Regions from separate parts of the Staphylococcus durrellii genome, predicted to be linked through region 3. Evidence: riboswitches for the same ligand, from Rfam matches in the RefSeq annotation. Region 3 holds a riboswitch; each other region holds the start of a gene.
What was found. A riboswitch is a leader RNA that binds a small molecule or an ion and turns the genes downstream of it on or off. The one in region 3 is predicted to bind S-adenosylmethionine.
Positions count from the first base shown of each region.

Region 1: another riboswitch for S-adenosylmethionine. It lies ahead of ISP02_RS08960 (methionine ABC transporter ATP-binding protein); the one in region 3 lies ahead of metK (methionine adenosyltransferase).
Region 2: another riboswitch for S-adenosylmethionine. It lies ahead of metX (homoserine O-acetyltransferase MetX); the one in region 3 lies ahead of metK (methionine adenosyltransferase).

Region 1 covers NZ_JADIIO010000001.1:1,866,101-1,877,299, reverse strand. The annotation lists gene ISP02_RS09020 (CitMHS family transporter) at 1-407, opposite strand, end outside; gene ISP02_RS09015 (hypothetical protein) at 617-850, shown strand; gene ISP02_RS09010 (GNAT family N-acetyltransferase) at 1,026-1,550, opposite strand; gene ISP02_RS09005 (organic hydroperoxide resistance protein) at 1,826-2,251, opposite strand; gene aroD (type I 3-dehydroquinate dehydratase) at 2,432-3,145, shown strand; gene ISP02_RS08995 (nitroreductase family protein) at 3,212-3,751, shown strand; gene ISP02_RS08990 (ABC transporter substrate-binding protein) at 4,127-5,035, shown strand; gene ISP02_RS08985 (thioredoxin family protein) at 5,305-5,625, opposite strand; gene ISP02_RS08980 (arsenate reductase family protein) at 5,767-6,120, shown strand; gene gcvH (glycine cleavage system protein GcvH) at 6,274-6,654, shown strand; gene ISP02_RS08970 (toprim domain-containing protein) at 6,830-7,222, shown strand; gene ISP02_RS08965 (thioredoxin family protein) at 7,219-7,518, shown strand; SAM riboswitch class I at 7,573-7,681, shown strand; gene ISP02_RS08960 (methionine ABC transporter ATP-binding protein) at 7,765-8,790, shown strand; gene ISP02_RS08955 (methionine ABC transporter permease) at 8,783-9,478, shown strand; gene ISP02_RS08950 (MetQ/NlpA family ABC transporter substrate-binding protein) at 9,497-10,306, shown strand; gene sufC (Fe-S cluster assembly ATPase SufC) at 10,691-11,199, shown strand, end outside.
Region 2 covers NZ_JADIIO010000001.1:13,474-24,672, reverse strand. The annotation lists gene ISP02_RS00100 (VOC family protein) at 1-121, shown strand, start outside; gene ISP02_RS00095 (macrolide family glycosyltransferase) at 294-1,499, shown strand; gene ISP02_RS00090 (adenylosuccinate synthase) at 1,568-2,857, opposite strand; gene dnaB (replicative DNA helicase) at 3,142-4,542, opposite strand; gene rplI (50S ribosomal protein L9) at 4,573-5,019, opposite strand; gene ISP02_RS00075 (DHH family phosphoesterase) at 5,019-6,983, opposite strand; gene ISP02_RS00070 (DUF2232 domain-containing protein) at 6,999-7,910, opposite strand; gene metX (homoserine O-acetyltransferase MetX) at 8,105-9,073, opposite strand; SAM riboswitch class I at 9,135-9,235, opposite strand; gene ISP02_RS00060 (AzlD domain-containing protein) at 9,339-9,668, opposite strand; gene ISP02_RS00055 (AzlC family ABC transporter permease) at 9,665-10,360, opposite strand; gene serS (serine--tRNA ligase) at 10,557-11,199, opposite strand, start outside.
Region 3 covers NZ_JADIIO010000001.1:1,015,790-1,026,988, reverse strand. The annotation lists gene ISP02_RS05025 (transaldolase) at 1-325, opposite strand, end outside; gene ISP02_RS05020 (hypothetical protein) at 605-910, shown strand; gene crcB (fluoride efflux transporter CrcB) at 973-1,338, shown strand; gene ISP02_RS05010 (fluoride efflux transporter FluC) at 1,338-1,697, shown strand; gene ISP02_RS05005 (aldo/keto reductase) at 1,769-2,605, opposite strand; gene ISP02_RS05000 (NERD domain-containing protein) at 2,716-3,624, opposite strand; gene metK (methionine adenosyltransferase) at 3,719-4,915, opposite strand; SAM riboswitch class I at 5,026-5,144, opposite strand; gene pckA (phosphoenolpyruvate carboxykinase (ATP)) at 5,298-6,890, shown strand; gene ISP02_RS04985 (alpha/beta hydrolase family protein) at 6,953-7,747, opposite strand; gene ytkD (RNA deprotection pyrophosphohydrolase) at 7,731-8,207, opposite strand; gene yidD (membrane protein insertion efficiency factor YidD) at 8,263-8,505, shown strand; gene menC (o-succinylbenzoate synthase) at 8,495-9,499, opposite strand; gene menE (o-succinylbenzoate--CoA ligase) at 9,514-10,905, opposite strand.

The sequences.
Region 1 (11,199 bases), 850 kb from region 3:
CTCATCCCTATTTTTTTATAAAGTGGCATCATAGCAGTCACCGTGATAATAAAAGTCGTTGTTCCGTCTCCATCCAATGCGACCATCGAAGCTAAAAGTACTGTTCCTATAGCTATTTTTACTGGATCACCTTTGACTACTTTGACAATTAGTTTGATAACAGGTTCAAATAACCCTGCGTCAATCATTACACCGAAGTAGAGAATCGCAAACGTCAACATAATACCAGTAGGTGCTACAGTACCAATACCGTCTAACATAAATTTGCCAATGCCGGCATAAAAACCTCCGATTAAAGCAAATATTGTTGGAATCACTATTAAAGCAATTAATGCAGACATTTTCCGTGTCATAATTAATATCATAAATACTGCAATCATCATAAAGCCTAATATTGCTAAATACATAAGTTCTCCCCCCTTATTTTGTTATTATAGCGCTTTCATTAAAATTTTGATATTAATATTCACATAATTCTTAATTTTTTTCATGATTGTATATGCAAAAAAATAGTTAATCATAAACAATAAAATTTCGTTAATGTTTATGATTAACTATAATAAATTTCTTATGTATTTATTATATGATTGGTTTTCAAAAGGGATATAAAATAATAATGATAGACAATAATGTAACGACTATAGCAAAAGTATTAGCAATTTTATCGCCATTTATTAGGGCAGAAATATTAAAAATAAGTACGCCAGCAACGAATAGTAAACCAACGATTAGTGTCATATTACCGCCTAATACGTTGATAATCACAACAAGAGGAACAGCTAACGTAATCAAAGACAAAAATAGCGATAATAAAGTACTCAAATGGTTCAATCTAAACACCCTCTCTTAATACATTAATTATTTTTAACATTGTTGCACATAGTAAAATAATATGTTTTTGCAATTTTTATTGCAAGTTAAATAGTCATATTTAACTAGAAGATGTAAAATACTTTTTAATAAATCACGCATTGACGTTTAGGATGAAAGGATGAAATTATGTAACATCATTGATTATATTTATGTTAAGAAGGGATTTCTTTTATATGATAAACCAACCAATGTTGATCTACATAATGGCTATTATACTTTCGTGCGTGTTGTTCTAATGCTAATACTTCGAAATCTAAATCACTGAAGAATACTTTTGCAGTGATGTTATTAGAGGCAACAGAAGCTAATAAAATTTCTATATCTTGTTTTTGGCAATACTGAAACACTTGATTTAATAATGCTGTGGCAATTTCTTTTCGAGTATCATTATCATTAGCAATAATTCCCATATTTTCTAAAAATATTTTATGGGCTAATCCATGAATCTTAATATTGTATAAGGTCGTTGCACCAATTAGTTGACCATCTATAAATGCACCGATGATAGTGCAATTATTATTATCTTGAGATAAATTGTGTGTTAAATTATCTTCTGATGCTATTTCATAGTCATAAATCCCCCATGTAAACACATCATCACTTTTATTTAATATATTTAACAATAATTGTTGATACGTTATTAAATCGTTATTAGTTAAAATACGAAAATGGGTCATGGTAACCCTCCTTTAAACAGGTATTATAGTAGGGGTTAAACGATTTTTACTTAATATTATTTTTATAATAAAGGATAAATTATTCAATAGCAATCTTTTATATACATTAAACTTAATAATATTTGACGAAATATATTTAATTTAAATTAATCTGTCAACTAGTGTGTTTTTTTGTGATTATAATTGAAAAACAAACTTTAAAAACAAAAAAACTATAAAAGGCAATTATGCCTTTTATAGTTTTTAAAAGTAGTATTCAGTTTATATTTAAATTATTAGCTTACTACTTCAACATTTAAATTCACATCGATATTGCCACGAGTTGCTTTTGAATATGGGCAAAAATCATGTGCATCTTGCAAATATTTTTCAGCGTCAGCTTGTGATAATACGTCTTTAACTTTTGCATCGATATCAACGCTTAGTTTCGGACTTTCAGCATCTGGATCATCTTCAAGTCTAACTGTTAAAGTAACTTCAGGCTCAGCGCCACGTACTTTATTTTGTTTTAAAATTAAGTCAAAAGCACCGTTGAAGCATGAAGCATAACCAGCCGCGAATAATTGTTCAGGATTTGTACCTTTATCTGCATCTGCTTGATCTGGAGGGATGACTGCAACGTCTATTGCTTTATCATCAGTTTGAACGTGACCATTACGTCCACCTGTATTTGTAGCTTTAGTTTCATATTTAACTGCCATTATAATTCCTCCTCATTTCTATTATATATAATGTGTACCCCAAAGTTTAAAGATTAAATCATGACTATATAATCCGATTATTATTAATTTTTTTAATGAAGCGATGGCGTTTGTTGTAATTAATGGATGAATTAGGCTAAAATATGGCTTATTATACTATTAATTTAGAAGGTGAAAATCGTGACACATGTAGATATTGCTGTAACTATAGCACCAGAAAATAAATTAGATGAAGAGACGCTCAACAATTTAAAAAAATTTAAGGATGATATAGATTTATTTGAATTAAGAATTGATCAGTGGGATGTAATTGATCTAAAAACGATTGAAGCAATTCAGCATCAACTAAAAGATTTGAAAAAGAAGTTATTAATTACTTATCGAACAAACAGTCAAGGGGGCTGTGGTGGGTTAAATGGAGAAACTTATTATACAATGCTCAACACTTTAATTGAAGCTAAAAATTACGACTTAATAGACATTGAATTTAATAAATCTACAGATAAAGAACAGCTGACTACCTTAATTACAGCGGCTCAAAATAAAGATATAGAAGTCATACTATCTTATCATGATTTTGAAAAAACACCGCATTTAGATGATTTAAAGCATCTATATTATAAAATGCAGTCATTAAAGCCGGATTATATTAAGGTTGCAGTAATGCCTAAAAATAAACAAGATGTAACGAATTTGTTAACGGCAATGTCTTATTCTGCAGATTCAGTTAATCCTCGAGTGATAGGCATTGCGATGTCGAAATTAGGTTTAGTAACTAGAACGGCACAAGGGGTCTTTGGGGGGACAGTTTCATATGGCTGTATTGATACACCTAAGGCACCTGGCCAAATACATGTTAGCGTTTTAAGAGAACAGTTAAAATTATACGAGTAATTTGAAAATAGCACGATTGTATCTTATAATTGAAAATAGTTATCATTAACGAAAGGGCGATATAGAATGGAACTACAAGATGCAATCGCTAATAGAAGAAGTAGCAAAATTTTTAAGAGAGACATGTTTATCGATGATGAAGCATTGTATCAAGCTATAAAACAGTCATCAGATGCTCCAAACCATGGATTAAGAGAGCCTTGGCGCGTTGTGCATATCGCTAAAAACAGATTAGGTGACATGAGTAAAGCTATCTCAGATAAGGCATTTCCTCACCAACGGGATAAACAGCAAGATCATTATAATACAGTAACCAAATTAGGTGGCATGCTAGCGTTAATCGTTAAAGATGACCCAAGACAAAAAGAAAATTTGGAGAACTATTTGGCATTTGGTACTTTTGCACAAAACTTAATGTTATTACTTCATGAAGCGCATATTGGTACATGCTGGAAAACACCTCCATATATTTTTATGCCACAAGTTAGAAAAGCATTAGGTGTAGAAGATGACGAAAGTTTAGTAGGCTTTTTATATTTAACAGATATGCAAGATGATATGCCACATGCGCGACGTCACATGCATAATATCATTACTGAATTCTAATCTTACGTCATTTAACTAATTGCAAATAAACTACCTTTAAATGAAGGAGTTTTATAATAAGTAGCTTTCAAAAATCCACTAGTTTATCTCTAGTGGGTTTTTTGTTTCTATAGTTAGACGCTATAACTTAGTTTTATGCATAAACTTTGCGCTAACAACTTAAGTGAAGATTTTTTAATAACATGATTTAATTTGTAGTTTAAATAATTGGACAGTTAAAAAATAATGAAATTGATTATTAATTCTAAGTATTGTTAGCTTAGTTAAAGTTTAACAAAATTAATTTGAAGCATTTAATATTATAAATTTGTTTTGTAAAAATAATAAAAACCTTTATAATTGATAATGAATATCAATTAAAGGAAGAGGTATAATATGAAAAAGTTAATATTATCAGTTCTATCGTTAGTATTTGTACTTACAGCATGTAGTAATAGTGCGAAAAATGAATCATCTAAATCGCAAAAACAATACGTTTTAGATTCTGGTAAAAAAATTAAAGTTCCAAAACAACCTAAGCGTATAGTTGTTATAGCTGATACATATGCGGGAGGTGTAAAATATTTAGGTGGCCATATAGTGGGCGTTAATAAAGATGTGGAACAGAGCGATATATTAAAGGGAAAATTTAGCAAGGTAAAGAAAATTGATCCAGAAAATGTTGAAAAGATAACTAAGTTAAAGCCAGACCTCATTATTGCAGATACAGATGATAAAAATTTAAAAAAATTTAATAAAATAACCACTACTATTCCAATGAAATACGGTAAAAGAAATTATTTAGAAACACAAATTCAATTAGGTAAATTATTAGGAAAAGAAAAGCAAGCTCAAAAGTGGGTTAATGACTGGAAACAACAAACTTCTAAAGACGCGAAAGAAATTCACGAGCATATTGGTAACAAGGCGTCAGTCTCAATTTTCGATGACTTTGATAAAGAATATTATGCTTTTGGCAAAAGTTGGGGAAGAGGCGGAGAAATATTATATCAATCTTTTAATTTAAGAATGCCTGAAGCTTTGGAAAAAGCAGTCGGTAAAGACGGATACAAGGCTTTATCATTAGAAGCTATGCCCAAGTATGCTGGAGATTACATTATTACAATGAGCGAGGGTAAGTCGTCTCCAGAATTTGAAAAAACTAATGTCTGGAAAAATATACCCTCAGTAAAACAGGGTAATGTAATTCATGTTAAAGCAGAGAATTATTGGTATAACGACCCTTATTCATTGGAAACAAATAGAAAAAATTTAAAATCACATTTAATTAATATGGCAAAATAATACTATAATGATATTAAATTAAAGCAAGAGTTATAATAGAGCAACATAAAATTTTTACAAGATACACTTTCGCATAATTTTATTTTTATTATAAAGCCAGAGAAAATGTCTTGTTTTGTAGTGAAAATCTATGACAATTATACAAAGGTCATGTTGTTTATAAAAGTAACCCTCAAATGATTTTTGCTTTAAGCATCACTTGAGGGTTATTTGTTTAGATATAGATACTCTAAAACCTTTTTTACAAAGTCTTTAATAAAGTTTATTGATTATTCAAATGTTTCAGCTAAGAATGACTCAACTTGTTCAGGAGATTTAGCATTTGCAGAATGTAGATGAGCTAATTTTTCTCCGTTTTTAAAAACTAATAAACTTGGTATGCCCATAACATCATTGTTAGCAGCTACATCTTCAAGCTCATCTCTATTAACTGTATACCAATTATAATCATTGTATTTTTCTTGGATTGGGTCAATCCACATATCCATTGCCTTACAATCAGGACACCAGCCTGCTTCGAATTTAACAATTACTGGATTGTCGCTATTTATTGTAGCGTTGAAATCTTCATTAGATTTAATAGATTGCATAGTAACGCTCCCTTTTTAGTTTATTAACTCATATTATAACGAATAATTATAACGAATTAAAAACTTTAAGCTTAAAAGTTAGAGCGTTTTTTATATAATTCTGCTATATTAGTGATAATAATGTATAGGAGGTACAGAAATATGATCAAATTTTACCAATATCCTAATTGTACGACTTGTAAAAAAGCAGCTAAATTTTTACAAGCATATGGTGTAAGCTATGAACCAATTGATATCGTCCAACATACACCAACCAAAAGTGAATTCAAAGAAATTATTGAGCGTACTGGCTTAGAGGTCAACAAGTTATTTAATACGCATGGGGCTAAATATCGCGAGTTAGGGTTGAAAGATAAGTTGAACGCAATGTCAGACAATGATAAATTAGATTTATTAGCTCAAAACGGCATGCTTGTTAAACGCCCATTAGCTATATCTGGAGATAAGGCTACAGTTGGTTTTAATGAGGATGTTTATAAAGAAACTTGGTTGTAATAAAGAGATATAGCGAAACATATTGCTTAACTTAAGCCATCATATGTTAATGCTACATGTCATTTATTGTTTTATTTATTACTATAAACAGTTGCCTTTATGCTTAGTCATATGGCATCATAAAAGTGTAAAATCATATAGGAGGGGATACTTGTGGCAGTACCGAGTGAGTTAAAATATTCTAAGGATCATGAATGGGTTAAAATTGAAGATAATACAGCAACAATTGGTATTACTGAATACGCACAAAACGAACTAGGAGATATCGTTTTTGTTGAATTACCTGAAGTAAACGATGAAATTAATGAAGGAGATACTTTTGGTAGTGTTGAATCTGTTAAAACTGTATCAGAACTATATGCACCTCTTTCAGGCAAAGTCTTGGAATCTAATGAAGAATTAGAAGATAGCCCTGAATTTGTTAATGAATCTCCATACGAAAAAGCATGGATGGTTAAAATAGAAATTACTGACGAAAGTCAATTAGACAACTTATTATCTGCTGAGCAATATTCAGAAATGATAGGTGAATAATTAAAATGATTAACTCCATGATATTTATATCTTGGAGTTTTTATTATCTATTAGATAGAGAATAGTTAATTAAATATAGTTTTAGTCACTTGATAAACATAAATGTTTAATGAATTAATAAACCGTGGAATAGTATAATAGAATATAGACAATCGACTTTAAGAAGGTGGATATCATGACCATATTAAATAAAGTAATTGTTGTCGAAGGTAAAACCGATAAAGTACAAGTGAAAAAAGTGATTGATGAACCAGTACAAATCATTTGTACTAATGGTACGATGAGTATTGATAAAATTGATAATATGCTAGAAACACTTTATGATGAACAAGTATTTATCCTTGTAGACTCAGACGATGAGGGCGAGAAAATTCGGGGTTGGTTTAAAAGGTATTTAAGCGAAAGTAAACATATTCGTGTAGATAAACAATACTGTGAAGTAGCACGCTGTCCAAAACATTATTTATCTAGACTGCTTGAGAAAAATGGATTTTTAGTTAAAGATGAAGAGCAAATAGATAAAGAACAATTAGATAATATAGCTGAAAGGGTAAGTTTGATAACATGAACGTAACAAGAGAAGAACGAGCAAATGTAGAAGAACATTTCAATGAGGAAAAACATTTAATATTTGGTTATACGCCTACATGTGGGACGTGTAAGGTTTCTGAAAGAATGCTAGATATAGCAAATGACATTTTAAAATTACCAATAACTAAACTTGACTTGAATTTGCATCCTGATTTTAGTCAGCAACATGAAATACAATCTGTACCTGTTTTGATGGTCATGTCTAAAAGTACTGAACAAAAAAGACTATATGCATTTCAGTCTGTTCCTTATTTGTTAGAAAATTTAAAATAATAATTGACGAATCATTAGTGTAATGGTAGGATAAAAAATAATTAAATCATGTAACTCTTATCGAGAGAGGTGGAGGGATGTGCCCTATGAAGCCCGGCAACCGTCTAATTAATAGAAATGGTGCCAATTCACATAAAGTTTAACCAACTTTAAAAGATGAGAGAGGGTATATATTGCTTTCTCTATTCTGGATAAGATAGGGGAAGCATTTTTTAGTTTATTGAGCAATACAAGGAGGCAATCACAATGATTGAGTTAAATCAAATCGTCAAACGTTATAAGACGAAAAAGCAAGAAGTCCTTGCTGTCGATCATGTTGATTTAAACATAGAAACTGGCTCAATTTTTGGCGTGATTGGTTTTTCAGGAGCTGGAAAAAGTACTTTAGTGAGACTTTTAAACAATTTAGAACAACCTACGTCAGGTGATGTCATTATTGATGGAGACAACATTGGACAGTTGTCTAAGTCGGCATTACGTCAAAAGCGCCAAAAAGTAAGCATGATATTTCAACACTTCAATTTATTATGGTCTAGGACTGTATTAAATAATATTACGTTCCCGTTAGAAATTGCTGGTGTATCGCGGCAGCAAGCTAAGGAAAGAGCGTTAGAACTTATTGAACTTGTAGGTTTACAAGGAAGAGAAAATGCGTATCCTTCACAGCTGTCTGGAGGACAAAAGCAACGTGTTGGTATTGCGCGAGCCCTTGCAAACGAACCAACAGTGTTACTTTGTGATGAGGCAACAAGTGCATTAGACCCTCAAACGACAGACGAAATTCTTGATCTTTTGTTAAAAATAAAAGAACAAAGCAATATAACTATTGTAATAATCACTCACGAAATGCATGTCATACGCCGGATTTGTGATGAGGTTGCAGTGATGGAAAGCGGTCGAGTGATTGAGCAAGGTACTGTTAATGATGTATTTGAACATCCTAAACACCAAGTAACAAAACGCTTTGTAAAAGACGATTTGAATGATGACTTTGATGAGTCTATCGAAGATTTGGATGCTTTGAAACCAGGTGACTACATAGTTAGATTGAATTTTGTTGGCAATAACACGACTGAGCCAATAGTTTCATATATAACTAAGACACATAACATTGATGTGAATATTTTAGAAGCCAATATTAAAAATAGTAAAAATGGGTCAATTGGATTTCTAGTATTACACTTACCTAATATTGGTAATGAACAATTCGACGCTTTCAAAGATAACTTAGAGTCTCAACAAGTGTCAGTGGAGGTGTTAAAACATGGGTAAGTCATTTGGAGAAATTTTGCAAGAAATGGTAACCATGCCAAATATCCAATGGCCTGAAGTTTGGCAAGCAACATATGAAACACTTTATATGACGGTGATTTCGACAATTTTCGCCTTTGTTTTCGGTATTATATTAGGTGTATTATTGTTTCTAACTGCAAGAAGCAAATCTAAGGTCGCGCATGTTTTTTATTCAATAGTATCATTTGTTGTGAATCTATTTAGAGCTATTCCATTTATTATCTTGATTTTGTTATTGATTCCGTTCACAAGCATAGTTTTAGGTACGATAAGTGGTCCGACCGGTGCACTGCCAGCACTAATTATAGGCTCCGCACCTTTCTATGCTAGATTAGTAGAAATAGCATTTAAAGAAATTGATAAAGGAGTTATTGAAGCGTCATGGTCTATGGGTGCTAACACTTGGACCATTGTAAGAAAGGTATTACTACCAGAAGCAATGCCTGCTCTAGTTTCAGGTATTACAGTTACTGCAATTGCTTTAGTTGGTTCTACTGCAATAGCAGGTGTTATAGGTGCTGGTGGTTTAGGAAACCTAGCATACTTGACAGGATTCACACGTAACCAAAATGATGTCATCTTAGTTTCGACAATCTTAATTTTAATTATAGTATTTATTATCCAATACATTGGTGATTGGGCTACAAATAAAATTGATAAAAGATAAAATGAAAGGGGACTTAACATGAAAAAAATTTTAAGTTTAGTATTAGTTTCACTATTAGCAGTTGTTTTAGCCGCCTGTGGCAAAGGCGGAGACGACAAAAAAATAACAGTAGGGGCTTCACCTTCACCACATGCTGAAATTTTAGAAAAAGCTAAGCCGTTATTAAAAGATAAAGGTTACGATTTACAAATCAAAACCATTAATGATTACACGACGCCTAATAAATTGTTAGATAAAGGCGAAATTGATGCTAACTATTTCCAACACACACCATATTTAAATACTGAGAAAAAAGATAAACATTATAAAATTGAATCAGCAGGTGATGTTCATTTGGAACCAATGGCTGTATATTCTAAAAAATATAAGAGTTTAAAAGATTTACCTAAAGGTGCAACAGTTTACGTATCAAACAACCCAGCTGAAGAAGGACGTTTTATCAAATTCTTCCAAGATGCCGGTTTAGTAAAAGTTAAAAAAGGCGTTAAAATTGAAGACGCAAAATTTAGTGATATCGTAGAAAATAAAAAAGATATTAAATTCAACAATAAGCAATCAGCTGAATATTTACCTAAGATTTATCAAAACCAAAAAGCAGATGCCGTAATTATCAACTCTAACTTTGCTATAGACCAAAAATTAAATCCGCGTGAAGATTCAGTTGCTTTAGAAAAAGCTGAAGATAATCCATACGCTAACTTAATTGCGGTTAAAGATGGGCATAAAGATGATAAGAAAGTGAAAGCTTTAATGGAAGTACTGCACTCTAAGAAAATTAAAGAGTACATTAACAAAAAATATGATGGTGCAGTAGTACCATCTAAATAACAAAGTCGTAAACACTCCCTTATTTGTGAAATTGGGAGTGTTTTATAATAATTTAAGCTAGGAAAAAATCGAAAATTGAAATTGAATAAGAAATATAAAGTGACTCTTGTTATTTGATTTTCATACGTGAAAGATAGAAAAAATATAAAGTATAGTCATTGAGAACAGGTGTAAAAACATTATCAGTTACTTTCAGTAAAGTAAGGCTTAATAAAAATCGTTGTATTATAATAATTATTATAAAATACTACGTCGAAAGGTTTATATTAGCTAGTAAGTACGTTATAATTAGATGATGTAATGCGTTTGCAGTTTTTTGACTGTAGATTAAAATTATTATAAACTAGTAAGGAAAACATATTATTTATTACGGAGGGAATATGTATGCCATCAACATTAGAGATCAAAGACCTACATGTGTCTATTGAAGATAAAGAAATTTTAAAAGGTGTTAATTTAACAATTAATACTGGTGAGATTCATGCCATCATGGGACCAAATGGTACTGGTAAATCAACATTATCATCTGCAATTATGGGCCATCCAAGTTTTGAAGTAACTAAAGGTGAAGTTATTTTAGACGGCGTGAACATTTTAGAACTTGAAGTTGACGAACGTGCAAAAGCTGGTTTGTTCTTAGCTATGCAATATCCTTCAGAAATTACAGGTGTTACTAATGCTGACTTCATGCGTTCTGCTATTAATGCTAAACGAGAAGAAGGACAAGAAATCAACTTAATGCAATTTATTAAACAATTAGATAAAGAAATGGATTTGTTAGATATTGAGCAAGATATGGCTCAACGTTATTTAAACGAAGGTTTCTCTGGCGGGGAGAAAAAGCGTAACGAAATACTTCAATTATTAATGTTAGAACCTAAATTTGCAATCCT
Region 2 (11,199 bases), 1.0 Mb from region 3:
AATACATGCCCGTATTAAAGCTGATGGCCATAAAGCTCCTTCCCCAAAACAAACCCCTCACGGATATACTTTTTATGTTAAAGCGCCAGGTAATTTTATGATAGAAATACTATCACATTAATCGTAGAGTAGACTTCCCCACTGACAAACCTCTGACTGACTTACGTTAGAGGTTCCTTTTGGATTAAGGTCGAATTTAACGTTGAAAAACAAATTAATAATATTAAAATATTTTTTGTTTTCAATAATATTTGATAGAATTATTGAATATTACATCATAGGAGGCATTATCAATGGCAAAAGTTTTATTCATAAATACCGGTTCAGAAGGCCATATCAATCCCAATATCGCGTTGTGCAAAGCATTGGTAGATCGAGGAGAAGAAGTCGTATACTATATGGGCGACCAATATGTAGATAAATTTAAAGATACTGGTGTAGAAATTCGCACTATATCTACTGATAAAATAGTATCCGCCTTTACTTCTTTTGGATTAAAGCATTTATTTCACGTTATTAACGGTTTATTAAAAACTGCGGATGTTATCATGCCTCAAATATTAGAAGAAACTAAAGACGAGCACTATGATTACTTAATCCATGATTCAATGTTTGGTTGTGGCTATTTAATCGCTCAAAAACTTAATATTCCAACCGTTTCAGCGATTACATCATTTGCTAAAACTAAACCTATGTTTGATAGTTTCACAGACTTTATGGCTTCAAAACTAGACCAAGATGAACTCGAATCCGCAAATCTCGTATTTGATACATTAAAAGAGCATGTTGAGCAAACATACGACGTAAAAGTACCATCACGCCACGAAGTCATGAACAACCCTGGCGACTTTAACATTTCATTCGTAACAAAAGGATTCCAACTTGAATATGATGCATTCGATAACACCAAATTTAATTTTGTCGGACCTTCAATATTACCACCTCAGCCTACAGGTTTTATGGATAATATTAACAAAGACCGTCCTATCATTTACGTTTCATTAGGAACTATATTTAATCAAAATGTAGCCTTTTTCAACAAATGTTTTTCTGCACTCAATAATATTAATGCGACAGTTATCGTTTCAATTGGCAAGACGAATAAAGCTGAAGATTTTGAGATGATACCAGACAACGTCATTATTAAAGACTATGTACCACAGGTCGAAGTGCTAAAACATGCCGACCTCTTTTTAACTCATGCTGGTATGAATAGTACGAACGAGGCCATTATGTTAAATGTACCATTACTTGCATTTCCTCAAAGTGCAGATCAACCAGTCGTAGCACATCAAATTGAAAATTTAAAAATCGGACAGCAATTAGATGCTAATGTGATTAATGCCGAACACTTAAGTAACACTGTAGAAGAAATGTTAGCCAATCGACTAACTTACCAACAAAATATCGAAAAAGTTAAAAACGTTCAATCTCATACTGAACCAGGTTATGAGATTGGCGCACAAGCTATTTTAGACTTTCGCTATAAACATTGCTAATAACATAATAAAACCCTGTAAATGCGCCACTAGACGTCATTTACAGGGTTCTTTATATTAGCTAAAACTTATTTTTCCCATAGAGGTTGAAGTAAGTTTGTTTGATTACGGTCAGGACCGACTGAGAAGATAGAAATACGTACGTTACATAGTTCAGAAATACGTTCCAAATAGTTACGTGCGTTGTCTGGTAGTTCATCTAAAGTACGGCAACTTGTAACATCTTCAGTCCAACCAGGTAGTTCTTCAAAAATTGGTTTGCAACGTTGTAACTCATTTAAGTTAGCTGGATATTCAGTGATTTCTTTACCATCTAACTCATAAGCAGTACATATTTTCACAGTATCTAAACCAGTTAACACATCGATAGAGTTAATTGAAAGGTCAGTGATACCACTTGCACGACGAGAATGACGTAATACAACTGAGTCAAACCAACCTACACGACGAGGACGTCCTGTAGTTGTACCATATTCACGGCCAACTTCACGAATGTGATCCCCATCAGCATCAAACAATTCTGTAGGGAACGGCCCGTCACCCACACGAGAAGTATACGCTTTACATACACCAATAACTTTAGATACAAATGTAGGACCTACACCTCCACCAACTGTAACGTTACCAGCAACTGGGTTACTTGATGTTACGAATGGATATGTACCATGATCAATATCTAACATTACACCTTGAGCACCTTCAAATAATACTTTTTCATCTGCAACGAATGCATCATCTAATACTTTAGCTGTGTCTGTAACGAAAGGTGCTAAACGTTGACCAGCAGCATAATATTCTTCAAAGATTTCATCGAATGATGGGCAATCTTTTCCAAACATACCTTTGAAATATGCACCTTTATATTCAATATTTTCTTTCAAACGTGTTTCAAACGTTTCTTTGTTTAATAAATCTGCGACACGGATACCGATACGTTGTGCTTTATCTACATAAGCAGGTCCGATACCTTTTTTAGTTGTGCCTATTTTATTGTCTCCACGGCGCTCCTCTTCATATTCATCTTGTTTTACATGATAAGGTAAAATAACTTGCGCACGATTTGAAATACGTAAATTATCAGTAGAAACTCCTCTGTCATTTAGGCCATCTAACTCTTTTAATAATGCGACTGGATCTACTACTACACCATTACCAATTACTGCTAATTTATCTTTATAAAAGATACCAGATGGTACTAAGTGTAATTTATAAGTTTCTCCGTCAAACTTAATCGTGTGACCTGCGTTATTTCCACCTGAAAAACGTGCAATAACATCTGCTTGTTCTGCTAAGAAATCTGTAATTTTACCTTTACCTTCGTCTCCCCATTGTGTCCCAACGACTACGATTGATGACATATGAGCACCTCCAAGTTTTTCTCAATTAACCATTAAGTATTCTACCAATAGAATAGTAATAATGCAAACAAAAATCGAACATTAAAATTGGGCACATTCTAAATTTTTGTTTCTTTATAACATGTTGTTTCACCCCTTCAAAGCGTTGTTTTAACAGCTTTTAAAGGTAAGTTGCATTAAATATTTAATACATACTTCCATATCAAGCACAACTCCAAAACCACTCAAAAAACGTACGATAAAGCAAAAATATAGTTTATCGTACGGAAATATTTTTTATTTAATTATCCAAAATCTGCATGCGCGTAATCAATATCTGTAAATTTATTGTATTGTTTCATGAAATGTAATTTTACCGTTCCTGTAGGGCCATTACGTTGTTTAGCAATAATGATTTCAATTTCACCGTTCTCATCGTTCGTTTGTGGTTCAAAACCAGCATCGTCGTCATCTTCATCTTCCTCACCACGATTATAGTAGTCGTCACGATATAAGAAGGCAACGATGTCGGCATCTTGCTCGATAGAACCTGACTCACGAATATCACTCATCATTGGACGTTTATCTTGACGTTGCTCTACACCACGAGATAACTGACTCAATGCAATAACAGGACATTCTAATTCTCTGGCTATCGCCTTCAAAGTACGTGAAATTTCAGATACTTCTTGTTGACGATTATCTGAAAAACGTGACCCACTGCCTTGAATAAGCTGTAAATAGTCAATAACAATCATGTCTAAACCATGTTCTTGTTTTAGGCGACGACATTTAGAACGAATGTCTGTGATACGTATACCTGGCGTATCATCGATAAATATTTTTGTACGCGATAATTTACCTACTGCAATAGTAAATCTATTCCAATCTTCTTCCGTCATTGTACCAGTACGCAGACGGTTAGAATCCACATTACCCGAACTACAAATCATACGTGTCGCTAGTTGGTCTGCACCCATCTCGAGGGAGAAGATACCAACCGAAAAGTGATCTTCGTGTGTCGCAACTTTTTGCGCGATATTAAGAGCGAAGGCAGTCTTACCAACAGAAGGACGCGCCGCTAAAATGATTAAATCGTTACGGTTAAAACCTGCCGTCATCTGGTCTAAATCACGATAACCAGTAGGAATACCTGGCGTTTGACCGCTATTCTGATCGAGCAATTCTGCATTTTCATATACATCGCCTAACACGTCACGAATATCTTTAAATCCATCACTTTCACGTGTAGAAGATAGTTCAAGAATACGACGTTCAGCATCGTTAAGAATTGTATCTAGTTCAAGTTCATCATTATAACCATCGTTTGCAATACTATCTGCTGCCTGTATTAGTTTACGTTTTAAGGCATGCTTAAAAACAATATCCGTATAATATTGCACATTTCGTGTTGTTGGCACATTATTAGTTAATTCTGCTAAGTATTGAGGACCACCCGCTTCACTCAAGCGTCCTTCTTGTGACAGCTGATCCATTATAGTAACAACATCAATTTCATTATTATCTTCATTTAAATTCATCATTGCACGGAAGATATGTTGATGTGCGCCCCTATAAAATGACTCAGGAAGTAATACTTCCTGAGTTGAGTTTACTAATTCCGGATCAATGATAATGGCACCTAAGACAGATTGTTCAGCCTCATTACTATGGGGCATTTGATTTTGTTCATACATTCCATCCATGTCGACTACACCTCATATTTCAATCCATAATTATTGTTCGATTGTGTGTACACGAATAGTACCTTCAACTTCTTTATCTAATTTAACCGGCACATTTGTATAACCCAATGCATGGATACCACTTGGTAAATCCATTTTACGTTTATCAATTTTAATGTCATGTTGCTCTTGCAAAGCTTGTGCAATTTGCTTCGTGCTAACAGAACCGAATAATTTACCACCTTCACCAGTTTTAGCTGAGACTTCCACTTCAAGGTCAGCTAATTTTGATTTAAGTTGAGTCGCTTCATCAATTTCTTTTTGACGTTCTGCTTTAGCTGCTTTTTCTTGTTGTTCTAATTGCTTAAGGTTACCTGGTGTTGCTTCGACAGCTAACTTATTTTTTATAAGGTAGTTATTTGCATAACCTACTGGTACGTCTTTGATTTCGCCTTTATTACCTTTACCTTTAACGTTTTGTGTGAATATTACTTTCATCAATTTTCACTCCTACTCATTTGTTCTGTTATTGCTTGTTGTAATTGTTCAATCGCTTCTTCAACGGTCACATCTTTAAGTTGAGTGGCAGCATTTGTTAAATGGCCTCCACCGCCGAGCGCTTCCATTGTTAATTGTACGTTAATCGCACCAAGTGAGCGGGCAGACATACCTACTAGAGAATCTTCTCTTCTAGCAACCACATAAGATGCCTCTACACCATCTAAACTTAACAACTCATCCGCAGCTTGTGCAACCGTAACGGGATGGTATATTTTATCGTCTGGACCATGAGCAATGGCGACACCGTTATCTTGTAATTCGACCGTACGAATTAATTCTGTCCGATTAATATACGTATCGATATCATCTTTCAAGAAGTGCTGCGTTAAAATTGTGTCAGCACCATGCGCACGTAAATAACTTGCTGCATCAAATGTTCTGGAACCAGTACGTAAAGTAAAGTTACGCGTATCGACAATAATACCTGCGAACATTACTGTTGATTCTAAACGTGTTAAACGTTGTTCCGTTGGTTGATATTCTAATAGTTCTGTAACAAGTTCTGCTGTCGAACTAGCATATGGTTCCATGTAAACGAGTAATGGACTAGAAACAAAGCTTTCCCCACGTCTATGGTGATCAATAACTACTTTTCTATTTGCTTTGTTTAAAATGTCTTCATCTATAACCATTTCAGGTTTATGTGTATCGACAATGACAACAGTCGTCCTTGAGGTCATATTATCCCATGCTTCTTCAGAAGAAATAAAGCGTTCTTTGAGTTCAGGTTTTTCATCGATAGAATCCATTACACGGCGTAGTGTTGGATCGATATCTGAATCATTTAATACAATATGTGCATCCAAATTGTTCATCATCGCAAAGCGTGACACCCCAATAGCTGCACCAATAGCATCTAAATCAGGACGTTTATGTCCCATAATAATAACTTTATCGCCTTCCATAAGGATATCCTTAAGTGCATGTGATATTACGCGTGCTCTAACACGTGTACGTTTTTCCATTGGGTCAGTCTTACCGCCATAAAAACGTACGTTACCGTTTTGGTTTTTAATCGCTACTTGGTCACCACCACGACCTAAAGCTAAATCTAGACCAGATTGAGATAGTTCACCAAGGTCGATAAGACTATCAGAACCCTCACCGACGCCAATACTTAATGTAAGTTGTGCTCTATAACCAACACTTTTTTCTCTTAACTGACTTAAAATATTAAAGTTTGAATCTTCAATTTCATCTAATATGTGTTGATTTAAATATGCAACGAATTGATCAGTACTGTAACGCTTAAAGTAAATGTCGTATTCAGTTGCCCAACGACTGATTACTCGTGTTACCATAGAATTAATTTCCGAACGCTGAGTATCGTTCATATTTTGAGTGATTTCATCGTAGTTATCTAAAAATAACGTGGCGATGATTGGTTTTGATTCATTATATAACTCATTAATACGAACTTCTTCAGTTATATCAAAGAAATATAAAATATGTTCATTTTCAGAATATCTAACGCGATAGTGATAATTTCTATCCTCTATATCAATTTCTTCAGTTTTTTCTAATTGCTTCAATATATTAGGATAAACTTCATTTACTGGATCTGAAATTACATTACGATCCAAACGTTCAGACATGAATTGGTTCATCCATTCAATATTTTCATTTTCATCAATGACTACCATACCAATAGGTAAATTTTTAATTGCCCGATTACTACCGGCCGATATGTGTCCGCTCAAATTATCAACATAGTTGTCCATCTTTTGCAAAGCTTGCCTTACCATTAGAGCAGCAATAATAATTACGACTATCAAAATTGCAGTAGCGATACCGGCAATGAGTTGATTAAAAATAAACCATACCGCGACTAAAACAAGTGCCGTAATTGCCATAATGATAAATGGTAAAACTAATGCTTTTTTAGTGGATTGACGGTTCATTTTGTCCACCTCACATTATTTTTTAATGATACCTTTTAAATTAAATGCTAAATCAATAAACCCTATTAAAACTACAATATGTGTAAATGGCGTTATAATTGTCCCTATAACCATTAAAACGAGGATTAAAGCTCTAGGCATTGCCTTCGCTTTCCCAAAGAAATGTATTAAACTTAACCCTTGTAAATACATACATAATGATAACACAATTTCAAAATTCAATACGATACTTTGGAAAGTACCCGCTTTAGACGCAAACATAACACATAACAGTGTAATCACGTATAGAATAAGTAAAATTTTATTCATTTGCCAAGCAAATAAGGGCTTGAATACTGGTGTAGCTACTTTGAATTTGCGTAATATCGGAAATGTAACAATTAGATTAATTAAAATAAGTAGAAATATCGTTATAATAACGTAGCTCGGTAGTTGAACCGCTAATTGACGGAAGCCTTCTCCTATTGTATTTTCGTAGCCATTCTGTACACCACTTTGCTCCATTGTTTGTAACATTTGAGTTTTCAGTGGTTTCATTAAAGTGTTCACTGTCGGTATTTTATTAAACGCTTGCAAAAGCATAAAAGCGATTAATGAAATAATACTGACGAATGTTGTCGTTACGTATAAAATACGTTCTTTAGATGTACGTTCTTTTAATAATTGGCCTACTAAAAAACTAATAATTAGTATTAAGACCATCGCGCTTAATACGAATATATTACCTAACAATGTGGTTAAAATTACTGTTACTACAGCGGCCAATCCAAATGATTCTTTAGATTTGTGCCATAGGACTACGCCTGGTATTGTCGCAAACAAACATAATACAAAACCAAGTGGCGGTAATATATGTAAGGCTAAAGCAACAATAATGAGTGAGATAATACTCAAAATAGTAGCTTTAGGTTTAATTTTTGAAAACAAATTTTGCCACTCCCATACTTTTTGACTGTATTACTATTCTAACCTCTTTAGAAATTTTATACAATTATTGATGTCTTCAAACGAAGGCTTCACCTTTTAAAGTGACTTAAGGATAAGTTACGTCTGGATTAATACGCACTTAAAAAACTCTAAATCTACATTTGACCGTAAATTTAGAGCTATATTTATTAATCTTATTTACGTTTAAACTGCGATACTTTCAGGAAATGATATAAATTTGGTGCCCAATCATTAAAGTTAAGTAAGAATCCATCATGCCCTACATTATCAGGAACAAAGAAATGGCGATGGTATTTAAAACGTTCACCTACTGCACGTACTAAATCGTCTGGATATAGTAAATCATCAGTAAAGCCCATCGTTAATACTTTAGTGTCTAAAGATTTGAATACTTCATTAACATCAGTGCGACCCCTATCAATATCGTGGCTGTCCAAGACATCCAGCAGTGTTAAATAACAATTCTTATTGAAGTTTTCTTTAAATTTATCGCCTTGATGACGTTGATATGCAACGACTTGATCTGGTGAAAATCGTTTATCGTAACTTTTCGATGAACGATAAGTTAAAAATCCTAACTGTCGCGCAATACTCATGCCCTCTTTCCCAGCTAGTTGAATAGATTGTCGAGCAATTTCATTGAAGGCACGGCTATAAGAAGAAGTCTTATCTGTAGCAGCAAGTATAACTGCCTTCTTAACATCAAATTTTCTATTATATAATAACTCCAGTGCTTGCATACCACCGAGAGAACCCCCGATTAATATATCTATGTGCGTGTATCCTAACGCCTGGATACCTAATTCTAGCGCACGTACTACGTCTCTTAATGTAAGTTTAGAAGGAAAATCATCATCTATTAATGCAGAACTTGAGCCAAAAGGACTACCTATAACGTTAAATGTCAAAAATTGATAATCATTAATCGGCACATAACCACCATCAATAATTTCGCGCCACCAACCGTGATCTTCGTCTGTGCCGTATGTTACATGGTTGCCTGTCAAAGCATGACACACTAATACAAGCGGTTGCCCTTTGAAACCTACATGTTCATAGCGTAATTTTAAATTTGAAATTGTTTCTCCTGATTCTGTTTCAAATGGTCCTAATTTTAACGTATCCACAGTGTAATTTGTCATGTTCGACCTCCTACTAACTTAAAAAACCCCTTACCCGATATAAGTAAGAAGGTTAAAGATTTACTTATCATTCGAATATCATCGTTGGTTTTAGCACCGTGCCATTATAGTCGGTTGCTGAAGCATCTACGGGCCAAATCCCTTAGCTTCTCAAAATAAGATTTGATTTAATTTATAAATTGTATTTGTTGAATTCTTTTGTTTATAAGTGTCAAAATTTTCTAATTAGTTTTATTCTAACGAATTACGCTTACTACTTCAATGCTTAAAATAATAAACGTATGATCGCCATAATAAAAATACCGGCAACAATTGTTATTGTGAGGCTTCTGGAGATAAAAGCCACAATCACCGTTGGTATGATTGTTACTAGAAACGGTACATTAATTGTATATCCGAATTTACCACTATGTTGCTCGATTACACCATCGATAATTAACGCTGTAAACAACGTAATCGGTATGAAAGATAACCACTGTACGACCTTATCAGATAAGTGAACACGTGTAATTAACATAAAAGGAATGACTCGTGTTAACCAAGTAACTACGCCACACAAAACGATAATAAGTAACATATGTATTGATGTGCTCATTTGGTGATCACCACCCCTAACGTAGCAGCTAATACAGACGATAAAATAATTGCAACATATGTAGGCATAATTAAACTAAATAAAAACATCATAACAATCACACATACAATCAATACGATGTACTTAGTTATTTGAGAACGCTGTACTGTTTCAAATTGTGAGATTGCTAAAAAGATAAACATACCTGTAATAGCAAAATCTAAACCTAGGGCATCAGGGTTTTGAATATACTTCCCGAATACCGCTCCTACAATGCACGAAATTGTCCAAAATATATATGCCGTTAAGTTTAGTCCATGTAACCAACGATCGTTTATTTGCTCCCCTTTTAAATGAGGCGTTATTGCCACGCCAAATGTTTCATCAGTGACTAAAGTCGCTAATCCTAAACGATTGAGCCAACCGTAATCTTTATATCTAGGTGCCAAACTCATACTTAATAAGAACATCCTAGAATTAACGATAAAAGTAGTTAGTACTATTGCAGTTATAGGCGTACCGGCAATAACTAAACTACAAATGATAAATTGTGCTGCCCCAGCATAAACGAGTAAGCATAATAAAATAATTTCAAGAAGACTAAATTTTGATGCTACTGCAACAATACCGAAAGAAAGTCCCACACCAGCATAACCTAATAATGTAGGCACACATTCCTTGATACCTTGCCTAAAAGTTAAATGTGAAGCCATACACTACCTCCCCTCTTCTTGAATGCATATTATAGATAGTCTAATATAGAATAATTTAACGGGCAATAAGGTAAGTCTACCGTTTGTCTGGGGTTAGACAAACGGTAGACTAAATCACCTTGTTTTCCCCTACCCTATTAAAAAAGCGCTCCATCTCTTTAGACGGAGCGCTCTATATCAGATCGATGCTCTGTTATTAAACGATGGGCCCTATTTTAGTTTTGCCACCCATAAATGGTACCAATGCTTCAGGTATCGTTACTGAACCATCTTCGTTTTGATAGTTTTCAACTATAGCTGCAAATGTACGTCCTACTGCTAATCCGCTGCCATTCAATGTGTGAACTAACTCTGGTTTAGATACTTTATCTCTCTTGAACCGAATATTTGCACGGCGCGCTTGGAAATCTGTAACGTTTGAACAAGAACTAATTTCTTTATAGTCATCATAGCTTGGTAACCAAACTTCTAAATCATATGTTTTACTTGCGCCGAAACCAATATCTCCAGTACATAATATTACACGGCGATAAGGTAAACCTAATTCTTCAAGAATCGCTTCGGCATGTAGTGTCATTTCTTCTAATGCATTCCAAGAATCTTCTGGTTTTTCATAACGAACCATTTCTACTTTGTCGAATTGATGTAAACGAATAAGTCCTCTTGTATCTCGTCCTGCAGAACCTGCTTCACTTCTATAACAAGCTGATTGAGCTGTAAACTTCTCAGGTAACACATCTGGGCCAATAATTTCATTTCTATAATAGTTAGTTAATGGTACTTCAGCAGTTGGAATAGTATATAAGCCTTCCTTTTCAACTTTAAATAAGTCTTCCTCA
Region 3 (11,199 bases):
ATAATTTTTTAATTAAAGAAATAGTGGATTCACCTTTAGTGTTAACAACCGGAATCTTAACAAATACATTATCACCATATTGTTTTAAGATTTCTGCTTCTTTTTCCATAGTTTCTAAATCGTCTGCAAAAACTTCAAAAGAAATAGAAGCATCAGGAATTTCTCGTACAGCCTCTTCAGCAAAAGCTTTATAGTCTGTTACGCCAGCCTTAGCCATTAAACTTGGGTTTGTAGTAAAACCATCAACCTCTTTGTTTTTGTACGCTGCTTTCATTTGTTCGATATCTGCACCATCTGCAAATACTTCAACATTTAATTTTGCCATTACTTATTCCTCCTGACTAAAATGATAATTTGAAAACAAATTATCTATAACGGTTTACTAACCATTTAAGTTATTTATACCATTAATAAGCCTAAAATTCTAATTTTTTGCTTATCTAATATCAAAATTATATTACAAATTCTTCGTTTATTATTAAGTATATATACCTTAGATATCTTTAACAAAACTACTATCCTCTTATTTAGTATATGATAATTACTATTCAATTTTAAGCAATATGTGTTATTATTAGCTAATGATATATAGTAGGAGGTAAATATGGCACGTTCAAAACTATATTTTTATTTATCTGCTGTGTTAATTATTATTAGTTTCTATTTCAATACACGTGACCCTTTATTAGGTCATCTATTTAATTCAATGATTAAATTAATTTTTGTTTGTAGTATTATCAATGCTGTTATACTAATCATTGCAATTATTTTAGCAGATAAGGCAATCAAACATTCCAAAGAAAGAACGGATTGGGTTAAAAAGCTTAGTAAATCACTGCCTTATATTTTATTAATCGTTATAATCATACATATTATAGCTGCATTAACTACATTTGGCATTATTTTCTAGTAAACACTACAAAAGTATAAATGCTTTTGTAGTGTTTATTTTTAAATGGAGGTATTTATGAAATGCAATATGTTTATATCTTTTTCGGGGGTGCGGTAGGTGCTCTATTAAGATATTTATTATCTCTTTGCAATAATAGCACCACTACGTTACCCATTGGAACTTTTATCGCTAACCTTATTGGTGCTTTGCTAATGGGCTTTCTTGGTACTCTTGCAATGGCTTATTTCCGTAATAACCCACAATTAAAAAAAGGAATTACGACTGGGTTTGTTGGTGCGTTGACCACTTTTTCTACTTTTCAATTTGAATTAATAACAATGTACAACCATCAAGCAATCGCTTTACTATTTATATATGGCATTAGCAGTTATATTCTTGGTATTTGTTTATGTTATGTTGGTGTTAAAATTGGAGGTAAATTATAATGTTGATAACATTATTGTGTGTATGCATAGGTGGTGGTATTGGTGCTGTAATTCGTGGTGGGATAACTGAAATATGTGTCAACAAGTTTCAAGGCCCTTTTCCAATAGCGACTTTTCTTGTTAATATACTTGGCAGTTTGTTTATTGGCATTATTTTAAGTCATTCTATGTATAATGCTTGGTTCAACACTTTTTTAGTTACAGGTATTTTAGGAGGATTAACCACTTTTTCTACATTAATATCTGAGCTTGTTAAAATGATTGAATCGGAAATTAATTTACCATTATTTATTAGTTATTCAATATTACAATATGGTGGTTGTTTTATATGCTGCTTAATAGGTTACAACTTATTTTAAAAAGCTAGTAAACTAATAACGTATGATTTATACGCTATAGTTACTAGCTTTTTTATTTACAACTATTAATTTTAGTGCCCAGAAAATTCGCTAGGGTTAGGACCGATACGTTTATCTTCGTTTAATTTATTTAATTTATTAATGTGATCATCATTAAGTTGAAAATCGAATACATCTAAGTTTTCTTCTATTCTAGAAGGAGTCACTGATTTAGGAATCACGACTACATCATTTTGGACATTCCAACGAATAATAACTTGAGCTGGTGTTTTACCTACTTCTTTAGCCACTTCTTTTACCACTTCATCATCTAAAATTTGAGCATTCATTAAGGGTGACCAAGATTCTGCCACTATACCTTGAACTTCTAAATATCTACGTAACTCATCTTGAGTCAAGTATGGATGAAATTCTACCTGATTAATTACTGGTTTGATAGACACTTGTGCTAATAGTGCTTCTAAATGCTGAGATGTGAAGTTACTAACGCCAATGTTTTTCACTTTGTCCTCTTTATATAAATCTTCCATGCCTTTCCATGTATCAATCATTAAGGCTTCATCAGTTCCTGGCCAATGCATTAAATATAAATCTAAGTAATCTAATCCTAATTTTTTAAGACTCGTTTCATATGCTTCTTGAACATTGTTACGCCCATAATCGGTTAACCACAGTTTAGAAGTAATAAATAAATCACTTCTATCTAACCCCGTAGCAGCTAAACCTTCAGCAATACCTTCTCCTACTTTATCTTCATTTTCATAAATCATGGCTGTATCAATACTTTTGTAACCACTTTTGATGGCATGTTTAACAGCCTCTTTACATTCATCGCTATTTTCAACTCTAAACGTACCTAAACCAAGTACTGGCATTTCATTACCGTTATAAAATTTTGTTGTTTGCATTATAATAACTCCTTCCAAGTTAAGTTACTAATATCATAATAAATTATGCCTTAATATCATATTAAAATGCTTAAAAAATAACTGAGCGTACAAGACGCCCAGTTAAAATATTAATTAAATGATTCAATTTTATCCATAATGTTCTGTAAATCTTCCACATTATATTGAATTCTACCGTGAAACACAAATTTATTGAAGAACTCATCTAGTTGTTCTGGCCCTACTAATACTTTACTACTTGACGATTGTGCATAATTAGAAATGGTAACTGCACCTTCATTTTTTGGATTAAAGTATAAAATAGTTGTTGGTGTGTATTTCAAGTCAAGTTGTCGTTGCAAATCACCGGCTAATTTTTCAACTGCTTCTAGGTGGTTAGAATAATTTACAAATGATAATGAATTTTTATCATCATTTTGGTCTAATACTAACGTTTGCGGTTCATTTTTGTCTAAATTAAGCGTATCAAATACTTGAGACATCATTGGTTGCTCTTCAAATTGCTGACTACTTATCCCACTGAAAACATGACCTTTTAATAATTGTGAATCGATAAGGTATAGACCTGTACGAGTCAATACTAAATGACTAATACGTTGTGCATCGTTGAATTCATTTCTTGGTAAAAAGATGTTAGCCATAATATGCATATCCTCAGGGCGAATACGTTTTTCATTTACTAAGCGTTCACGAATGCCAATAAGTCTCATATCTGTGACATATTCACTGTGATTTTTAGAGAATAATTTTAATGCATCTATTTCTCTGTCTTTAGAATTAACTGTAGCCTCATATTCTTCTTGTTGTTTAGTGACAGTCTTTTTATTCTCTATTCTTTCTTTTTCTAATTCCTCTGCGTGTTCATCATTCAATTTTTGTTGTTGTGATTGGTATTGTTCTTCTATTTTTTGTTGCGCTTTTTTCTTACTTCTTAAAGCAATTAAAAACAGAATAAAACAAATAATTGCTATTACGATAGCTACAATCAAACCGATTTGAATTGGCCCAAATGAATTCATAACAATTTCGCTCCTTTATATATCATTATTCTTCATTATATTAAAAATTGTTTAATCATTCGATAAAAATACAAATAAAACTGCAATGTATTTATTATACATTGACTGCATCTTTTAAGACGTTAACTTTATCTAATTTTTCCCAGGGTAATAATACATCCGTACGTCCAAAATGTCCGTAAGCAGCAGTTTGTTTATATATCGGTTGTTTTAAGTCTAGCATTTTGATGATACCCGCTGGTCTTAAATCAAAATGCGTTCTTACTGCTTCAACTAACTCAGTCTCACTTACTTGTCCTGTGCCAAAAGTATCAATAGATATTGATACTGGCTCAGCAACACCAATGGCATAAGCTAATTGAACTTCACATTTATCCGCTAAATCAGCAGCTACGATATTTTTTGCAACATATCTTGCTGCATAGGCAGCCGATCTATCAACTTTAGTTGGATCTTTACCACTAAAGCAGCCACCACCATGACGGGCATATCCTCCATAAGTATCAACGATAATCTTTCTTCCAGTTAAACCAGCATCCCCTTGCGGTCCACCTATAACAAAGCGACCTGTTGGGTTAATGTAGAATTTCGTATTTTCATCTAGTAATGCTTTAGGAACTGTTGGATAAATAACATGTTCTTTAATATCATTTTGAATTTGTGATAATTCTATATTATCGGCATGTTGAGTTGACACTACGATTGTGTCAATACGATTAGGCTGATCGTTTTCATCATATTCAACTGTTACTTGGACTTTACCATCAGGGCGTAAATATTTAATAATACCGTCTTTACGTGCATCAGACAATCGTTTAGCTAATTGGTGAGATAAGAAAATAGGTAAAGGCATATAAGTATCTGTTTCTTTTGTTGCATAACCAAACATTAATCCTTGGTCACCAGCACCTGTAGCTTCAATTTCCTCTTCAGAAATATCATTTCTATACTCTAAAGCCGTGTCTACACCTTGTGCAATATCTGCAGATTGTTCATCAATTGCCGTTAATACTGCCATTGTTTGACTATCATAACCATATTTAGCTCGAGTATAGCCTATGTTTTTAATCGTTTCACGGACTACTTTAGGGATATCAACATAAGTTGTTGTTGAAATTTCACCTGAAATAAGTGCCATTCCTGTTGTTACCGTCGTCTCACAAGCAACTCTTGCGTTAGGATCGTCTTTTAATATTTCGTCTAAAATTGCATCAGAAACTTGGTCCGCAATTTTGTCTGGGTGTCCTTCTGTTACTGATTCTGAAGTGAATAATCTTCTATTGTAAGTCATAAATTGCTCCTTTAGTTATTAAATTACGAAAATTCTCTTTTATGTGAGCTTAATAAAAAAAGAGCCTTCATCACTACAAAAATAGAGAGAAGGCTCAATACGTCCATTCGCTCTTATCGTTCAGACGATATATGTCTGCAAACGGTTTGGCACCTTCCTTCTTTAATAAATAAAGAAGAGGTTGCTGGGCTTCATTGGGTCCATGTCCCTCCGCCTCTCAGGATAAGAGAATCCGTTAGTAACTATACTACCTAAAGTGCATAATAATGTCAATTTTACAAAAACTAATTTTTTATAATAATTTTTATGGCATAATATAATGATTATGTTATACTCATTTAATGTAAAGGCTTACATAAAAATAGCGTTGGAGGGATTAAGTATGGCGATAGATACGTATACTTACACTAGTAAACTGGAAAATATTATTAATAAAACATCTTCTTTATTTCAATTATCGACTACAGAGTTATACTACAAGATGTTGGAAAAAAATGAAGGAGAACTAACTGAACTTGGTGCTATAAATGCCAGAACTGGTAAATACACTGGACGTTCCCCTAAAGATAAGTTTATTGTAACTGAACCTTCTTATAAAGATGATATCGATTGGGGTAATATCAACCAACCTATTGATGAAACAACGTTTTTAAATCTCTATACCAAAGTTTTAGATTACCTTGACGAACGTGATGAATTGTACATTTTCAATGGTTACGCTGGTAGTGACGAAGATTCACAATTAAATCTTACAGTCATTAATGAATTATCTTGGCATAATTTATTCGCTCAAAATATGTTTATTAAACCTAGCTCTAGCGAAGAGGCTAAAGAAATCAAAGCAGACTTCACTATCGTTTCCGCTCCTAGATTTAAAGCTGATCCAGAAGTTGACGGTACGAATTCAGAAACATTTATTATTACTTCATTCAAGCACAAGGTCATACTTATCGGTGGAACTGAATATGCAGGCGAAATGAAAAAAGGTATTTTTTCAGTAATGAACTATTTATTACCTAAAGATAATATTATGAGTATGCATTGTTCAGCCAACGTGGGTGAAAAAGGCGATGTAGCATTATTCTTCGGTTTATCAGGTACTGGTAAAACAACTTTATCTGCTGATCCTACTCGTAAATTAATCGGGGATGACGAGCATGGTTGGAATGACAACGGTATCTTTAATATTGAAGGTGGCTGTTACGCTAAAGCAATTAACCTTTCTAAGAAAAATGAACCTCAAATATACGATGCAATTAGATACGGTACGATTTTGGAAAATGTTGTAGTTGACAACGATGGTGACATCGATTTCGATGATAATTACTATACTGAAAACACACGTGCTGCATATCCAATCGATCATATTGAAAATATCGTTAAACCGTCTAAAGCTGCTCATCCTAATACAATTATTTTCTTAACAGCAGATGCATTTGGTGTACTACCACCTATTTCAAAATTAAATAAAGATCAGGCTATGTACCATTTCTTAAGTGGTTTTACTGCTAAACTTGCAGGAACTGAGCGTGGCGTTACTGAACCTGAACCATCATTCTCAACTTGTTTCGGTTCACCTTTCTTACCATTAGATGCAAAAGTTTACTCTGATATTTTAGGTGAATTAATAGACAAACATGAAGTTGATGTTTACTTAGTGAACACGGGTTGGACTGGCGGTAAATATGGCATAGGTCGTCGTATCAGTTTATCTTATACTCGTCAAATGGTTAACCAAGCTATTACGGGAGAATTAACTGAAGCTGAATATACTAAAGATGAAATATTTGGCTTAAATATTCCAGTAAGTGTTGAAGGTGTCCCTCAAACACTTTTAAATCCTATGAATGCTTGGAACGATAGCGAAGCTTATAAAGAACAAGCTCAAGATTTAATTGAACGTTTCAATCAAAATTTCGAAAAATTTGGCGCAGAGACAGCTGAACTTGCCGAAAAAGGCGGCTTCAAAAAATAATACATTTATATTAAAACAAGGCTATGATTAACCTCATAGCCTTGTTTTATGTTAATAGCTTATTATTCAATACGATAATCACAATTTAATTGATTGTTTTCGATATCTATCATCCATTGTTTAATTTGTGTTAATACTTTTTTTAATGCCATAGGTCTAGGCACATGTCCCTCTTTTTGTTGATAAACGATGCGATAATCGGCGCCTATTTGTGCTAATGACTGAGCTAAATATTGAGCTTGTTGAATATGTACCTGCTTATCTTGGTAACCATGTACAATCAAAATAGGTGGCGCATTATCCGTTATATTTTTAATGGCATCTCTTTTATCATATGCGCCCTTGTCCTTTTTAGGGTGACCCACCATTCTTCTCATCATGCCTCTTAAGTCTACGCGTTCTTTATACATTAAATGTATATCAGAGACACCGCCCCAAATAATAAAGCTATTTACTGGTAAGTCTTGGAAAGTTAATAAGCCTTGTAATCCACCACGTGAAAAACCAATCATATGAACGAACGCTTTAGGATAGCTTTGATTTAATATTTTCAGTAACGCAGTTACATCATTTAAATCATCACCGTAAAAGTCGTCTTTTCCTTCACTTCCATTATTACCACGATAGTATGGTGCAATCACTAAAGTCTCTGGGTCTGCAAATTGTAGTAAACGTGCTGCTCTCACCTTGCCTACCTGTCCTTTTCCACCGCGCAAATACATGACTATTCGTTTCACTTCACTCTTAGGTGTAGCCATTAATCCTTTTACACTGAAACCATCAACGAGATAGGTAATTTCTTCAAAAACATGTGAAGTAACATCAATAGGCATACGCTTTTTAGTTATAATATCCAAGTTCAATCACCCGTTCCAGACATTTTAATATTGTTGTGTCTTTAATTAAGAAACTTTGTTGGTGTTCAGGTATATCTGTAACAGCGCGATAAAGTTTGGGACCTTTAGTTTCTAAGTAATCTTGCTTTGTTTCTATATAATCAACTTTAGCAACATATACGTCTTTATAAAAGCTCGGTAAGTCATGTCGTTGAACGTAATATTGAGCAATATAATGCAATTCTAATACTACTGCCCCTGTTTCTTCATATAACTCTCGTTGTGCAGCTGTTATTGATGTTTCATTCGGCTCAATTTTACCGCCTGGAAACTCTATACCTCGACTACCATGGTACGTAAATAATAAATTATCTTTATAAATAGGTATAATTAGCACATGCTGCCCATTCGCCTTATCTTTATCTGTAGTAAAATTGAGAAACACCTTGTTATTATCTTTATCTAAATACTTAATAGTCATCAGACACCTCAAAATATGTTAAAATATTAATGCTTAAAACTCCATTGGAGGTCACATTATGAAAAAAGTTTTACTATTTCTTATTTATATTTATCAAAAATACATTTCTCCGTTAACACCAGCGACTTGTCGCTTCTATCCTACATGTTCAGCATATACTAAGGAAGCAATCGAAGTCTATGGTCCATTTAAAGGAAGTTGGTTAGGATTTAAACGAATTCTAAAATGTCACCCTTTTCATAAAAGTGGTTTTGACCCAGTACCTTTGAAAAAGGATCATAATAAAACTAATAAATAGCTGTTAATTTTGAGGCATTAATATGTGGAGGGTGAAACAATAACCTTCCATTTTTTACTATGCCCATATTTTCTGCAAAATCATGTGCAAAATAAAAACCCTCAGGTGTGATATCACTGGTATATGTTGCATATTGTGCTAACATAGCAGTAAAATATCTACTTAATCCGTATTCATACATGCCTCCTATAACAGTCCGCACGCCTAATTGACTCAATCTATCAATAGCGTCCAATACTTTATCGATCCCGCCTAAACGAAACGGCTTTAATACGACAACCCTAATATCATATTCTTTAATGATGTCTTCAATTGTTGCCAAAGATAAAGCTTTTTCATCTAATGCAACATTTAAAATATGTGTAATTGCCGTTTTGTCTATAGTTTGCAGTGATTTAAACGGTTCTTCGATATAAATAATGTTATAAGTGGAGACTTGTTCAAGTAGAGAAATATCGTTTAATGACAAAGATTCATTAGCATCAATAGCAACATCAAATCTAAACGGTAATAACATCAAATGCTCTAAATCTTGCAAAATATTTGTGGACCATTTCACTTTAATTCTTTCAGGTCTTGTTTCGGCAAGTTGCTTATACTTGATATTATTTAAACCACTAACAGTCGCACCATAACTTACACTTAACGCTTCTAATTTATTAAACATTTGAAAACATGCCATAATTATCGTACTTCTTGTAGCTGGATACTTATCAAGTCCTTTTAAAGTTAGTTTAATATCTTCGAAGGAATTTAACGTCATATCACGTACATTTTGGAACCATTCTTTAACTTTGCCAATTGCAACTGCTATTGTTTCATCAAAATACCAGTCGGTTTCAAAGGCATTACATTCTCCATAGAATCTTTGGTTATTGTCGGTCGTCAGTTCAATGATTAAGGCCTTGCGATGTCTCAAAGTAATTTTAGGCGTTACTATAGCTTGTTTAAAGTTTTCATCATAATAATAAAGCTTTAAATTGACTAATTTCATAGTTTAGCTCCTTACTAATCAGTAATTTTGCCTCTTTGTAATTTTCCAGTAGATGTGTACGGAAGTTTATCTACACGTTCATACCCTTTTGGTACTTTGTATTTTGCGAGATTACTTGCTAGATAATTGGCAAGCAAGTTATGATCGATTTCTTCATGAGCAACATAGTATAAATATGGTACTTGCCCCCACGTATTGTCTTCAATCCCTGTGCACATTGCATCTATAATGCCATCAAAATATTTAGCTTTAGATTCAATTTCATATGGGTAAATATTTTCTCCACCACTTATTATCAAATCTTTTCTACGATCATATACCATAACGTAGCCTTGTTCATCGATTTCCGCAATATCTCCTGTATTGAAAAAACCATCTTTAAAGACACCTTGTAATTCACTTGGGTATAGATAACCCTTCATGACGTTGTCGCCTTTTATCAATAATTCACCATGTCCCTTACTATCTGCATTTTTGATAGCCACTCGAACATTATCACTTGGTTTCCCAACCGTATCATAACGTTCGGCTAACATCTTAGGTGATGCCGTTAAAAATTGTGAACATGTTTCTGTCATACCGAAAGAATTATATATTGGTAATTCACATTGTAATGATTTATCGATTAATTGACGTGATAATTTGGCACCACCTAGTAAGATTTTTTCGATACTATATGGTTGAGTTAATCCTTCATCTAGTAGCCACTGCAATGTTTGTGGCACTAAAGAAAGATGTGTAGGTCGTTCATTGCGGATTATCTCTAGCATGTGTTGAGTGTCAAATTTTTGTTCAATACGTACCGTAAACCCTTGTATTATAGCTCTTAATATCACACTTAATCCAGAAATATGATAAATAGGTAATACAGATAACCATATTGTGTCATCATCGAAACCTAAACTTTGTTTACACCCTTGCGCACTAGCTAAATGATTGCCAAAAGTTTGAGGTACCGCTTTTTGAGGTCCAGTGGTACCAGATGTAAACATGATTGAAGCAATACGATTCAACTCAAATGAAGCTACTATATTATTTTTTGAATCATTTTTATTAATGATTTCATGTCCATCTATAATCATTATGTCATCTAAATCAAGCTCTAGCGTACTAACTATGATATCTACATCAATGGAAGCCATCTGATTTAAAATTTCATGCTTTGTTAGTCTTGTATTAATCATTGCTAATTCAATACCTGCTATCCAAGCAGCATTAATAATAATGACAGATTCTATACTATTGTTTATATATAATCCGATTCTTTTATTGTTAAGTTCAGTTAAATTTTTTGCTACTTTTAAAGCTAAATCATAAAATGCTTTAAATGTTAACTGCGTGTTCCCGTCATCAATAAAAATTTTATTGCCTTTGTTCTTAGCTTGTTGCTCTAACCAGAATTCCACTTTAACATACCTCCATATCTCTTATATTATAACTGTTTTAAGTTCAACTCGCAGTGTTTAAAACTAATATGTAATTATATTTATAAATGAGTTAACGAAATTAATTTACGACATACAGAAAACACTCTAACTATTAATTTCACTTTAATAGTTAGAGTGTTTTAAATTAGGTTTATTAATAGTACAGTCGCTTATTAATAAACACTGATAATTGAGCGTGGTAGTTTGGAAGGTAAACTACCATAACATATGCTAGTTTACTACAATGCACTACAATTGTAATGAACTATAAAA